DNA from 2 places in the Desulfitobacterium hafniense DCB-2 genome. Region 1 is predicted to be linked to the other one. Evidence: riboswitches for the same ligand, from Rfam matches in the RefSeq annotation. Region 1 holds a riboswitch; the other holds the start of a gene.

What was found. A riboswitch is a leader RNA that binds a small molecule or an ion and turns the genes downstream of it on or off. The one in region 1 is predicted to bind S-adenosylmethionine.
Region 2: another riboswitch for S-adenosylmethionine. It lies ahead of metA (homoserine O-acetyltransferase MetA); the one in region 1 lies ahead of DHAF_RS06940 (homoserine dehydrogenase).

The regions. Positions count from the first base shown of each region.
Region 1 is NC_011830.1:1,487,570-1,493,514, reverse strand. It holds gene DHAF_RS06945 (DUF4652 domain-containing protein) at 1-643, opposite strand, end outside; gene DHAF_RS06940 (homoserine dehydrogenase) at 991-2,019, opposite strand; SAM riboswitch class I at 2,126-2,227, opposite strand; gene larE (ATP-dependent sacrificial sulfur transferase LarE) at 2,337-3,140, opposite strand; gene DHAF_RS06930 (hypothetical protein) at 3,191-3,547, opposite strand; SAM riboswitch class I at 3,796-3,894, shown strand; gene DHAF_RS06925 (trans-sulfuration enzyme family protein) at 4,004-5,140, shown strand; gene DHAF_RS06920 (YczE/YyaS/YitT family protein) at 5,146-5,814, opposite strand; gene DHAF_RS06915 (MFS transporter) at 5,930-5,945, opposite strand, start outside.
Region 2 is NC_011830.1:4,875,084-4,881,028, forward strand. It holds gene serC (3-phosphoserine/phosphohydroxythreonine transaminase) at 1-1,067, opposite strand, end outside; gene DHAF_RS22865 (HDIG domain-containing metalloprotein) at 1,563-2,165, opposite strand; gene metA (homoserine O-acetyltransferase MetA) at 2,200-3,123, opposite strand; SAM riboswitch class I at 3,234-3,340, opposite strand; gene DHAF_RS22875 (cysteine ABC transporter substrate-binding protein) at 3,609-4,502, opposite strand; gene DHAF_RS22880 (amino acid ABC transporter ATP-binding protein) at 4,641-5,390, opposite strand; gene DHAF_RS22885 (amino acid ABC transporter permease) at 5,431-5,945, opposite strand, start outside.

The sequences.
Region 1 (5,945 bases):
GATCTATAGTGATAATCAGCTCTTCTTCCACCTGTTCAAAATCAATAACTTCTTGGTTGAGCTTTTGATATGCCGGATAAAGTGTTTCCGCTTCACCAGTGGCCGGTGTAACCTTTACCAGCTCTCCACCCTTGGCAATCGTCCCATAGGCCAAGCCGATAATGGTAATAAACTCTTGATCATTAAGCCATAAGATCTTCTTTTTCGGAGTATATTTTCCTTCAGGTGCAAAAGAATTCCACATTTTTATCCGGTTCTCCTGATTGATCTGCAGCCGAGTCCAACGATTGCTTACATTATCTTTGATATAAATATCTCCAATGGTTTCCCATTCATCCGGGTAGATATAAGCTGTAAATTGCTTATTGGGCGAACTGCCATGAACCACATAATTTCCTTGGAGAATAAAGGCCGGGACATAGGGATTGGTAGTCACACGAAAAAGCTGCCCTGTTTGCTCGGTAGTTACCGGTTGCGGAGTCTCTTCCTTCACTGCTCCCCGATCAGTTTCACTTGGGTTAGCTGCCGCGGTCTTTACTTTCTTAACATAAGCAGCATAATTGGCTCTTTGCTGTTGGATTCTTTGCTGCGGCGTTTGTTCGGGATCGGTGACCAGCATTGCCGAATAAGTCGGTTCCTCCACACCGGGCTCCCTAAAAGAAGCACTTAAAGGAAAGATATCAAAATTCAAGAACAAGATACAGAATACCACCCCCAGGAAAAAAAGGGTGCCGCGAATAATTCTTCGTTTCTTGATAACGCTCCCTCCTTAATCTGTTTCTAATCGAATTACACCATACCATTATTTACCATATTCTTAGAATTGATTCTCTGTTGCTGTTTCTCAATCCTTCTTTTAGCAAGGATATGCCAAATTGCTTTAGGAATCGTGCCGATAAAAAGGAAATCATCAAAAAGCGAACCGGCCTGAACCAGTTCGCTTTAATTCCATTATACATTTTAAGAAACTCAACATTGAGCCTGCTTTACTTAACGAGCAGCATTTCCTATCCTGCGCTCTACAACTACTTTCTTCGCGATCTCAACAATATCGGACAAAACGGCTCCCCCTGTGGCCAATCCACCAGCGCCAGGCCCCTTCCAAAAAAGATCACCCACCAACTGCGTTTCCAGTGATAAGCCATTATCCACACCGGAGACGTGACTGAGAATTGCTTCCCCTGATAACCACTGCACACTCACTTTAGCCCTAATTCCTTCCCGTCTTTTTTCCGGCTCTGACGAAGAGTGCTCAATGATGGCTGCCTCGGCAACTAATTTAGGCACCCGCCCCTGTTCTTTTTGCTCTGCGACCTCTTCCGGCGTCAGCCCTTGGATTCCATTAATCTCCACCTCTTCAAGAGGAATATTCAGCTCAAAGCATTCCCGGCAGAGAATAACAAGTTTACACGCCGCGTCCAAACCGGTTACATCCATAGTCGGATCACTTTCCGCATAACCAGCCTCTTGCGCTTCGCGCAATGCCTCCTCATAGCCTTTTCCAGACTCCGCCATTTGAGTCAGAATATAATTAGTGGTCCCATTTAAAATGCCACAAATTTTCTTCACCTGGTCTCCGGCCAGCCCATATTGAATGGTTCTAAGGATCGGAATCCCTCCTAAGACGCTCCCTTCATAAAGCAGGCAAATTCCTTTACGCTGGGCTATTTCTTGCAACTCCGCGCCATGAAGAGCCAGTAAGAGCTTATTGGCTGTCACTACATGCTTTCCTTTAGCCAGCGCCTCTTTGATAAAGGAATAAGTGGGATGCTCACCACCCATAACTTCCACTACTACCTCAATCTCCGGGTCATCGAGAATATCCTGGGGTTTCTGGGTTAGAACAACACCCTCAATCGCCCGCTCTTTACTTATATCTTGAACAAGGGCCTTGCTTACAACCAATGTGGCCCCCAGTTTGCGAAGAATCTTGTTTGAATGGAGCAGTATTCCTTTTATCACCCCTTGGCCCACATTCCCACACCCTAATAGACCAATCTTCACTGTATTTTCCTTCATCTCTTTGTTCCTCCCCTTCATCGGTCCTTGACGTTGCCTGCAATATTATGGCAAGAGCATATAAAAAGCCCTTCCCTATTCCAGGAAGAGCTTATGTGTCATATTTTGCTCATCTTCCAGGAATAATCCTGCTGGAATTAGCACCACTGCCATATAGGCCGGTTGCCGGGTTTCATCGGGCCAGTCCCTCCACCACTCTGGATGAGAAGTATTCAATTTTTAATTATTATATGACAGTAAACAAAGTAATGTCAATAGAGCAGATTGATATATTACAGAATAATGTAATCCCTTCACTATAGAACTCTGAAGCAGTGCTACAGAATTTGTATTCCTTCGTTTAGACTGCCGCTTCGAAAACCCTCTAAATCCAGAGTAACATAGGTAAACCCTAATTCCTTGAGGGGCTTGACAATAGTATCGTGGTCCAATTCCATAAGTTTTAAAAAATCCTTTTTAGGAATTTCCAATCGGGCCATATCCTGATGATAACGCACTCTTAAATTTGTAAATCCCAGTTCTTTAAGTAAAGCTTCCGCTTGCTCTACGCGCCGAAGCTTTTCGATCGTGATCTCCTCTCCGTAGGGAAAGCGAGAAGATAGACAAGGGCTGGAGGGCTTATCCCAAGTTGAAAGTCCCATCTTCTTGGACAATTGACGAATCTCTTCTTTGCTTAAGCCCGCTTCCTGCAGCGGACTCCTGATCCCCAAAGCTCTGGCTGCCTGCATGCCGGGGCGGTAATCCTTAAGATCGTCGGCATTGCTCCCGTCAAGAACCCAATTGATCTTCTTCTCTTGGGCAATGCCTAACAGCTTTGTAAACAGCTCATTTTTACAATGAAAACAACGATTCTGGGGGTTCTTTACAAACTCCTCTTTGCCCATTTCTTCAGTTTCGATGACCAAAAACTTTGCCCCAAACTCTTTGGCCTGCTGCAAAGCATTGTTATAATCGGCTGAAGGCATAGTTTCCGAAGCACCGATGACAGCAAGACAGTGATCCCCCAAGGTTTCATGAGCTACTTTTAAGAGAAAGGTGCTGTCCACCCCACCCGAAAAAGCCACCACAACCGCTTCCATTTCTTTGATAATTTGCTTTAAGTGATTCAGCTTTGCCTGCATGATTTACCTCCAGATTACTCAAGCTTAATTAACTTTCACGCTTCAATCGATTATGCTTTAGAATTATCGCTAAAATAGTAGTTTCTCAGTTTCTCCATTTTTCGAGAATATTCCTCTTGAGTCAAGATTCCTTGCCTGACTAATTCCGAAAGCACTTTCGTATAGCGTTCTAATTCTTTCATCTTTTTACTTGAAACCTTCTTTTGATTGTAAAACTGTATGACTTCTTCTAACTCATGATTATCCAGCACACCGATAGCTTGCAACTTAACCAAGCTTAACTCGCCTTCCTCATTAACCGCAACGTTATTGGCGTTTTTGATCAATGGCTGTATAGCCAGCCTTACGGCAAGAAATATAATAATGAAAAGTAATATCGAATATACAAGGATTCCCTCTATTGTCATAGCTCCCCTCCGCGAGTTAAATAAATCAGTTACTCACCAATCTTGTTCCCAGTGTAAACAGTTCAAGGCTGGATTCCTGCTTAGCTCCGCTTAACTAAGGTATTCTCAAAAAGCATAGAATTTTCCTCTTTTCAGAATGAAGTATATTTAGGACATAAAAAATTCACTTGCAAAGCCCATAGGAATAATATAATATTATAAACATCTTAGCAGGCTTAAAGCGAATTAAATATGGACTTATGTCAAAGCTCTTATCAAGAGAGGCGGAGGGACTGGCCCCATGAAGCCCGGCAACCTACATATGTGAGGTGCTAAATCCAGAGAACCATCAGGTTCGAAGATAAGAGGACGTGGAAACAGTTCACGACCTCTTTGGAGGTCGTTTTTGTTAGTTCGAATCTTCTTTGAGGCTCAACAACATGAATAACCTTTGCCAATGTGTTCATACGAGGAGGAATGAAAATGAATATTTTAACCGAACTGGCTCAGATCGGCAATCGCCGGGATCCTTACGGGGCGATCAGCTTTCCTGTTTACCATTCATCTACCTTTGCTCACCCCGGCTTCGGCCAAAGCACAGGCTTTGATTACTCACGAACCGGCAATCCCACCCGCCAAGCTTTAGAAGATGCTATGGCAAGCCTGGAAGAGGGTACCAAAGGGTTTGCTTTTTCCTCAGGCATGGGTGCCATCACTACCATCCTCTCCTTATTCTCTCAGGGCGAGCATCTTCTCGTCACCGAAGATCTCTATGGAGGAACCTACCGTATCCTTGAGGAGGTCTTCAGCCGCTTTGGCCTCCAAGTCACTTTTGTTGATTCCAGTGATCTCGACACCATCGCAAAAGAGATCCGCCCCCACACAAAAGCCATCTTCACCGAAACACCTACCAACCCTCTAATGAAGATTGCCGACCTAAAGGGGATCGCTTCCTTGTGCCAGAAGCACGGTCTCTTAAATATAGTGGACAATACTTTTCTTACACCCTATTTGCAAAAACCACTGAACTTGGGAGCAGACATTGTTATTCATAGTGGCACCAAATATCTTGGCGGCCATAATGATGTCGTGGCGGGCCTCGTCGTGGTTCAAGGAGAAGAGCTTGCAGCTCGCTTTGGACGTTTGCAGAACTCTCTCGGCGCTACATTGGGCCCCCAAGATTCCTGGCTAATTATCCGGGGATTGAAAACCTTGGCCCTGCGCATGAGAGCACAAGAAGAAAATGCCCTCCAGATTGCACAATGGCTGGAGACGCATCCCCTTGTCACCGCGGTCTGTTATCCCGGACTTAAGCATCATCCCGGCTATGCAACTCAGCTTGAACAAGCCCGGGGCTTCGGTGCTATGCTATCTTTCCGGGTAAAAAGTCCCAGCTTAATCCCCGAGATATTAAAATCCCTCAAAATTATCTCCTATGCGGAAAGCCTTGGTGGTGTAGAATCTCTAATCACTTATCCCGCTACCCAAACCCATGCCGATATCCCTCACGAAGTAAGGACAAGGCTTGGGGTGGACGATTGTCTTCTCCGGTTATCACTGGGTATTGAAGCCGCCGAGGATCTCATTGGCGATTTAGAACAAGCTTTAAAATAGATGCTTTAGGCATCTTCGCCAACGGATTTCTTATAAAACCCCTTCAGATTCTTTACCGTTTCATCAATGGTCTCATGTTTAACCGAGGTCGCATCAAATTTCACCCAAGCAAAGACCATCTGTACGCAGATCCCTATTCCAAATGCGGAAATAACTGTACCAATTCCTACGGGTCCGCCAAAAATCCAGCCTATCAAGCACACCGTTACTTCAATAATCCCACGGCAAAGCCCTATAGATAATTTAGTCTTTCTCTCTAAAGCCACCATCAGACTATCCCTTGGGCCTGCTCCAAAACCAGAGGCAATGTAGAGATAGGAACTAAAGGCGCAAAGGAATAAGCCAAGAATGAGCATAACCATCCCTGGAATAAAACTCTGCATCTCAGGGATTAGTTTTAAAGGCAATAATAAGTCGATATAAATTCCAATGGCAAATATATTAAAGATAGTGCCAAAACCCAGCTTCTCTCCAAGCAACACAACGATGATAGAGATCACCAAACTGGCCACTATAGAAACATTGCCAATCGTCATGCCCACAGTATCGGCAGTCCCCCGATGGAACACATCCCAAGGAGCATAGCCTAAATTGGCTTTCATGGTCATCACAATTCCCACGGATAATAAAAAAGTGCCTAAAAATAAATACACAAGCCTTTTCCATAAACTCATATCCGCACTTCTCCTCAATATCTCCTGATCGATTATCTAATAAGTGTAACATTTTATTGAGCACATTTCCAAACCTTTATTTTATTTCTAAGAATATCTTACTCATAAAACGGTATTAGGGCTGGGAGACA
Region 2 (5,945 bases), 1.9 Mb from region 1:
TCAAACTTTCTCATGAATTCCACTAAATCCTTGACCCCCTGGATGGGCATGGCATTGTAAATGCTGGCCCTCATCCCGCCTACTGTGCGGTATCCTTTAAGGTTCTCAAAGCCTGCGGTCTTGGCTTCTTTGATGAACTTGGCATCCAGTTCTTCAGAGCCTGTCACAAAGGGAACATTCATTAAGGAGCGGTCTTTTTTCGCTACGGTTCCTTTAAACATGGCACTGGCGTCCAGATAATCATAAAGGATGGCGGCTTTTTCCTCGTTGATCTTTTGCATAGCTTCCAGTCCGCCCAGCTTTTTGAGCCATTTGAACACTTTACCACAGATGTATATTCCATAAACCGGCGGTGTATTATAGGCGGAATTGTTATCCAGATGGACTTTATACTTGAGCATAGTGGGAGTTCCCGGCAAAACGTCCTCTGTAATCAAATCTTCCCGGATAATGACAATCACGACCCCGGCGGGCCCTACATTCTTCTGAGCTCCGGCAAAAATAATTCCGTATTGGCTGACATCGATGGGTTCGGATAGGAAATCGGAAGACATATCGGCGATTAAAGGTTTATCTCCCACCTCGGGAAGCTCATTAAACTTGGTGCCGAAGATGGTATTATTGTGGCAGATGTAGACATAGTCTGCCTCCTCGGAGAATTTCAAATCCTTAAGATCCGGAATATAGGAGTAGTTCTGGTCTTCTGATGAGGCGACGACATTGATTTTGCCGTAGAGTTTTCCTTCGGAAATAGCTTTCTTGGCCCATTGCCCGGTGTTCAGGTGATCCGCTACCCGGTTCTTCATCAGGTTCATGGGAACCATGGCAAATTGTTGGGAGGCCCCGCCCTGGAGGAAGAGGATCTTGTAGTTATCAGGAACCTTCAGCAGGTCTCTTAAGTCCTGAGCAGCCTCGTTCATCATGCCTTCAATGGTCTTGGAGCGGTGGCTCATTTCCATGACGGACATGCCTGTTCCCTGGTAATCCAGCATTTCCTCGGCGGCTTCTCTCAGGACTTCCTCAGGCAATACAGCCGGCCCTGCTGAAAAATTGTACACTCTTTTCATCTTGAAATATCCTCCTTATTTATCATGTTTTATGAACGTTTACAGATATTGGTTTGTCCAGAATAGACAAAACCCACCCCAGTCATTGGGGCGGGTATTCCGCGGTGCCACCCAAGTTTCAGCCTTTACGGTTAATGGGCAGTGAATCCTGCCCTATCCTCCTTAGTATCCTTAAGGAGAACTAGGGCAGTGCCGCGCAGAAAATAAATAAAACCTCTCATCCCAATCAGGGACGAGAGGTTATTCCCGCGTTGCCACCCATGTTGCCGTAATCGGCCAACTTATGTCCGCGATATCGGGCGGAACCCGTCACAATTCATCATTGGCCACTCCAGGATGGAATCCGCTTCGCTTCTATGACTGACTTGCACCAACCGTCAGCTCTCTATACATATTCGGCGCCGGACGTCCTTTCATCGTGTTGGATTATAGATTGACGTTGTTATGATTCTAATCTATTACACAGCTTTTTGTCAAGGGTTATCAGCAAAATAATTATTTTCCCGCTTCGGCACCTGCTTCGATATTGCCCTCCAAGCCGATGGCAACGGCGACGGTGCGCATTCCTTTAATGGTCTCTTCGATGATCTCGTTCAGATCCTTGCCCAAGCGGTTGGCTCCAGCTTCGATCACTTCCCGGTTGACATTCTCCGCAAAGCTCTTTTGCTTCCATTTCTTTTTGACAGATTTAGCGGTCAGGTCGTGAAGGCTCTTGCTGGGACGGAGCAAAGCCGTGGCTGAGACCAGACCTGTCAATTCGTCAATGGTAAACAGGACCTTTTCCACGTTCTCCCGGGGCTCCACATCATGGACCAGACCGTAGCCATGGCTTTCAATGGCCCGGATGAATTCTTCCGGCAATCCTTGGGGGGTAAGGATCTCCCGGGTTTTGCGGCAGTGTTGGTCAGGGTACATCTCGAAATCAATATCATGCAATAAGCCGATATTCCCCCAAAGATCGGGGTCTTCCTGATAAAGGGAAGCAAAATGGCGCATCACCGCTTCCACTGTCAGGGAGTGACGCAGTAAGGTCTCACTTTTTACATACTCATTGAGAAGCTGCCAAGCAGCCTCTCGATCCCGTGTATAATCCGGCATCCGACATCCTTCTTTCTATGGTGGTATTTGTATTTTATCTATTGCCCAGTTCTTCAAGGTTATAGGGAGTTTCCTGATAGACATAGTAATTCAGCCAATTGGCAAAAAGTAAATTAGAATGCCCTCTCCACCTGACGACAGGCGTCTGCCTGGGATCATCCCCAGGGTAGTAGTTCTGCGGAACGTTGATGGGGAGTTCGTAGGATATATCCCGATCATATTCCGCTTTCAGGGTGTAGGGATCGTATTCGGAATGACCTGTGACAAAAATCTGCCGGCCACCCTTGGTCCCGACGAGATAGACTCCGGACTCCTCAGATTCGGAAAGAATCTCCAGCTCCGGCACCTTGACGATATCTTCTTTTCTGACTTCTGTATGCCGGGAGTGAGGAACATAAAAGATATCATCAAAACCTCTGAGCAAACGGATATCTCTGCGGTTTAAGGTATGAGGGAAGACGCCGAACATTTTGGCCGGCAAGGGATATTTGGGAACACCAAAAAAGTGATAAAGCCCGGCTTGTGCTCCCCAGCAAATGAACAGGGTGGAAAAAACATTGGCTTTACTCCAGTCCATAATCTTCTGCAGCTCCGGCCAAAAGTCAACCTCTTCAAAGGGCATCTGCTCGATAGGGGCACCGGTAATGATCATGCCGTCAAATTTCTGATCTTTGATGCTGTCAAAGGTCTGATAATACTTAATGAGGTATTCTTCCGGGGTATTCTTGGAGCGATGGGTTTCCGGGTAAAGAAGGGTAATATCCACTTGCAAGGGGGAATTCCCTAAGAGTCTGAGAATCTGTGTTTCGGTTATGATCTTATTAGGCATGAGATTGAGAATGACAATACTGAGAGGGCGAATGTCCTGATGTTCGGCACGCTTCTCTTCCATAATAAAAACATCCTCTTTGGTGAGTATTTCTGCTGCAGGCAGGCCATCGGGTACATTGATCGGCATAGTATTCTCCCTTCGCTACACTTAGAAATTTCGACCTTCGTTCTTCATGACTTGCTTTTTAAAATAAAGAAAACCTCTTTCCAAGAAAGAGGGTATCGCTAAAAATTCCTCTCTCATCTATCAATGCTTCCATCGCAGGAATTAGCACCGTTGTATTCATCCGAATACCGGTTGCTGGGTTTCATCGGGCCAGTCCCTCCACCACTCTTGATAAGAAATGGGCTGTATTTAGTTGATGACGATGAAAATCGTCATTGGCACTATATTATTACATCTTGGCACTAATGTCAATCTGCTCTATAACAAAATTATTGTAGAGGGATTGTACGAGTTGCGTAGCTTTTCAGCATTTTTCTGAGACTTTTGCGGCTCCTTTACAGGTCTTTTTCATAACAGAAGACGGCTCTCCCCGGCTAAAAGCAGGATGAGAACCGTCTTACTTCTTATTATCTTTAGATATATATTTAGCTATCTAAACTCCGAGCTTAAAGCTTCCCGCCTTCGACAATTAGCTCCTCAGGTTTTACATCGTCCCCGTACACGGGCAGGAGGGTTTTTTCATAAGCTTTCTTTATGAAATCTTCTTTAGCGAGCTCTGCCAGCTCCTGATTGATCCAGTTTAAGAGTTCGGTGTCGCCCTTCTTTACTGCCGGTGCAATGGTATCCGTGCTGCCTAAAGTAGGTACACCTACGGTGAAGCCCGGATTGGATTTGGCCCAGGCGAGGACTTCCGTATTGTCATGAGCTAAGGCGGCTCCCCGGCCATCTTTTAAGGCTTCAAAGGCTTCCGTGTTTTGATCATATTTAAGAAGTTCCAGATCCGGGTGGTTTTTGGTCAGATAATCCTGAGCCGTGGTTCCTTTATTGACAATAACCTTCTGCCCTTGAAGCTGGTCGATAGAGGTGATCAAAGCTCCGTTAGGTGAGACGATCCCCAGGGCAACTTTCATATAGGGGTTGGCAAAATCCACTTTTTGCTTTCTTTCTTCTGTCACTGTGAAATTAGCCATAATAATGTCGACCTTGTTGGATTCCAGATAAGGTACTCTGTTGGCAGCCTCCACCAATACGAACTCTACCTTGGATTCGTCCCCTAAAAGGTCTTTGGCGAAGCGTCTGGCGATTTCCACATCAAAGCCTTGATTCTGGCCATTGGCGTCTACATAACCAAAGGGCGGCTTATCACTGAACACCCCAATCCGCAGGGTTCCCCGCTGCTTGATTTCTTCCAGGGAGCCTGCTGAGGAGGCACCGTTTGCCTTATTGGCGTTGTTGGCATTATTGGCTTGGTCGCCGCCTGTCTGGCCGCACCCCACAAGTCCGCCCAGGAGCAACGCTCCGGCCAGAACGAGGGCCAGGGATCTGATCATCTTTTTCATCTTTTCTCTCAACCTTTCTTCTCTTCTTTTTGGGATATTTTTATAGCTTTCCTTTGGCTCTGGTTGCCCGGCACTGTGAAAACCTATGGAACGCTGCGGAAGGCTGCGGTATTGCTGCACCTACCTGGTGCACCGGCACTAATATTGAAATATATTAAGAAATTGCTTCGCCCGCTCGGTGCGTGGGTTATTGAAGAACTCCTGGGGGCCGGCAATTTCACAAACAGTACCTGAATCCATGAAAACGACCCGGTCGGCGACGGCTTGGGCAAAGCCCATCTCATGAGTGACAATGATCATGGTCATTCCCTGTTTGGCCAGGCCCAGCATCACGTCAAGAACTTCCCGGACCATTTCCGGATCAAGGGATGCTGTCACCTCATCAAAAAGCATGATCTCCGGATTCATGCATAAGGCTCTGACGATAGCGATTCTCTGCTTCTGGCCTCCGGATAGCTCCCTTGGCCAAGCGTCCATTCTATCGAATAACCCCACTCTTTCCAAAAGGGCCTTGGCTTGCTCCATGACTTGGCTGCGCTCCCTGTTCTGTACCTTTGTAGGCCCCAGGAGAATATTCTCAATCACCGTCATATGGGGAAAAAGATCATAGTTTTGAAAAACCATACCGATCTGCTGACGAATCTGCTCCCAATCGACTTTTCCTCTGATCAGGCTTTGACCTGACAGCAGGATATCTCCTTTTTGAATGGGTTCAAGACCGTTAAGGCAGCGGAGCAGAGTGCTTTTACCGCATCCGGAGGGCCCTAAAACCACAATGACCTCACCTCTGGGGACCTGGAGATCAATCCCCTTAAGAACGGGTTTGCCCCCATACTCTTTATACAAATCCTTGATTGCCAATAAAATTTCTCTTTGCTCACTACTCATTGAACCACCACTTATTGAATTATTGCTCATTGAATCACTCCTAACTGCTCCACTTGGCTTCCAGTCTCTTGGCCAGACGGGACAATGGATAACACATGATGAAGTACAGAATAAAAATAAGCCCATAAATCCAGAAGGAGGCCGTGGGAACGGTAAAGCGGGCGTTCTCGATCATCTGCTGACCGACTTTGAGGATTTCCACCACCCCAATGAGTACCGCAAGGGAGGTGGTCTTGACCATCCGTGTGGCCAGGTTAATCGTGGCAGGCAGCATCCGTCTTACAGCCTGAGGGATTAAAACATACCGGTAAAGCTGCCCAAAGCTTAAACCCAGCGCTTTACCGGAGTCGCTCTGATGCCGGGGCAAGGATTCCAGGGCGCCCCTGACGATGTCACCCATTTCTGCCGTCCCCCAGAGAATAAAGACAATGATGACGATGAGCTCACCTTCCAGATGAATAGCAAAGACTGAGGTTATGCCGAAATAGCCGATGAATAACCAGACAAGGACGGGAATAATTCGGAAGGCTTCCAGATAAAGGCGGCAGAGCACCT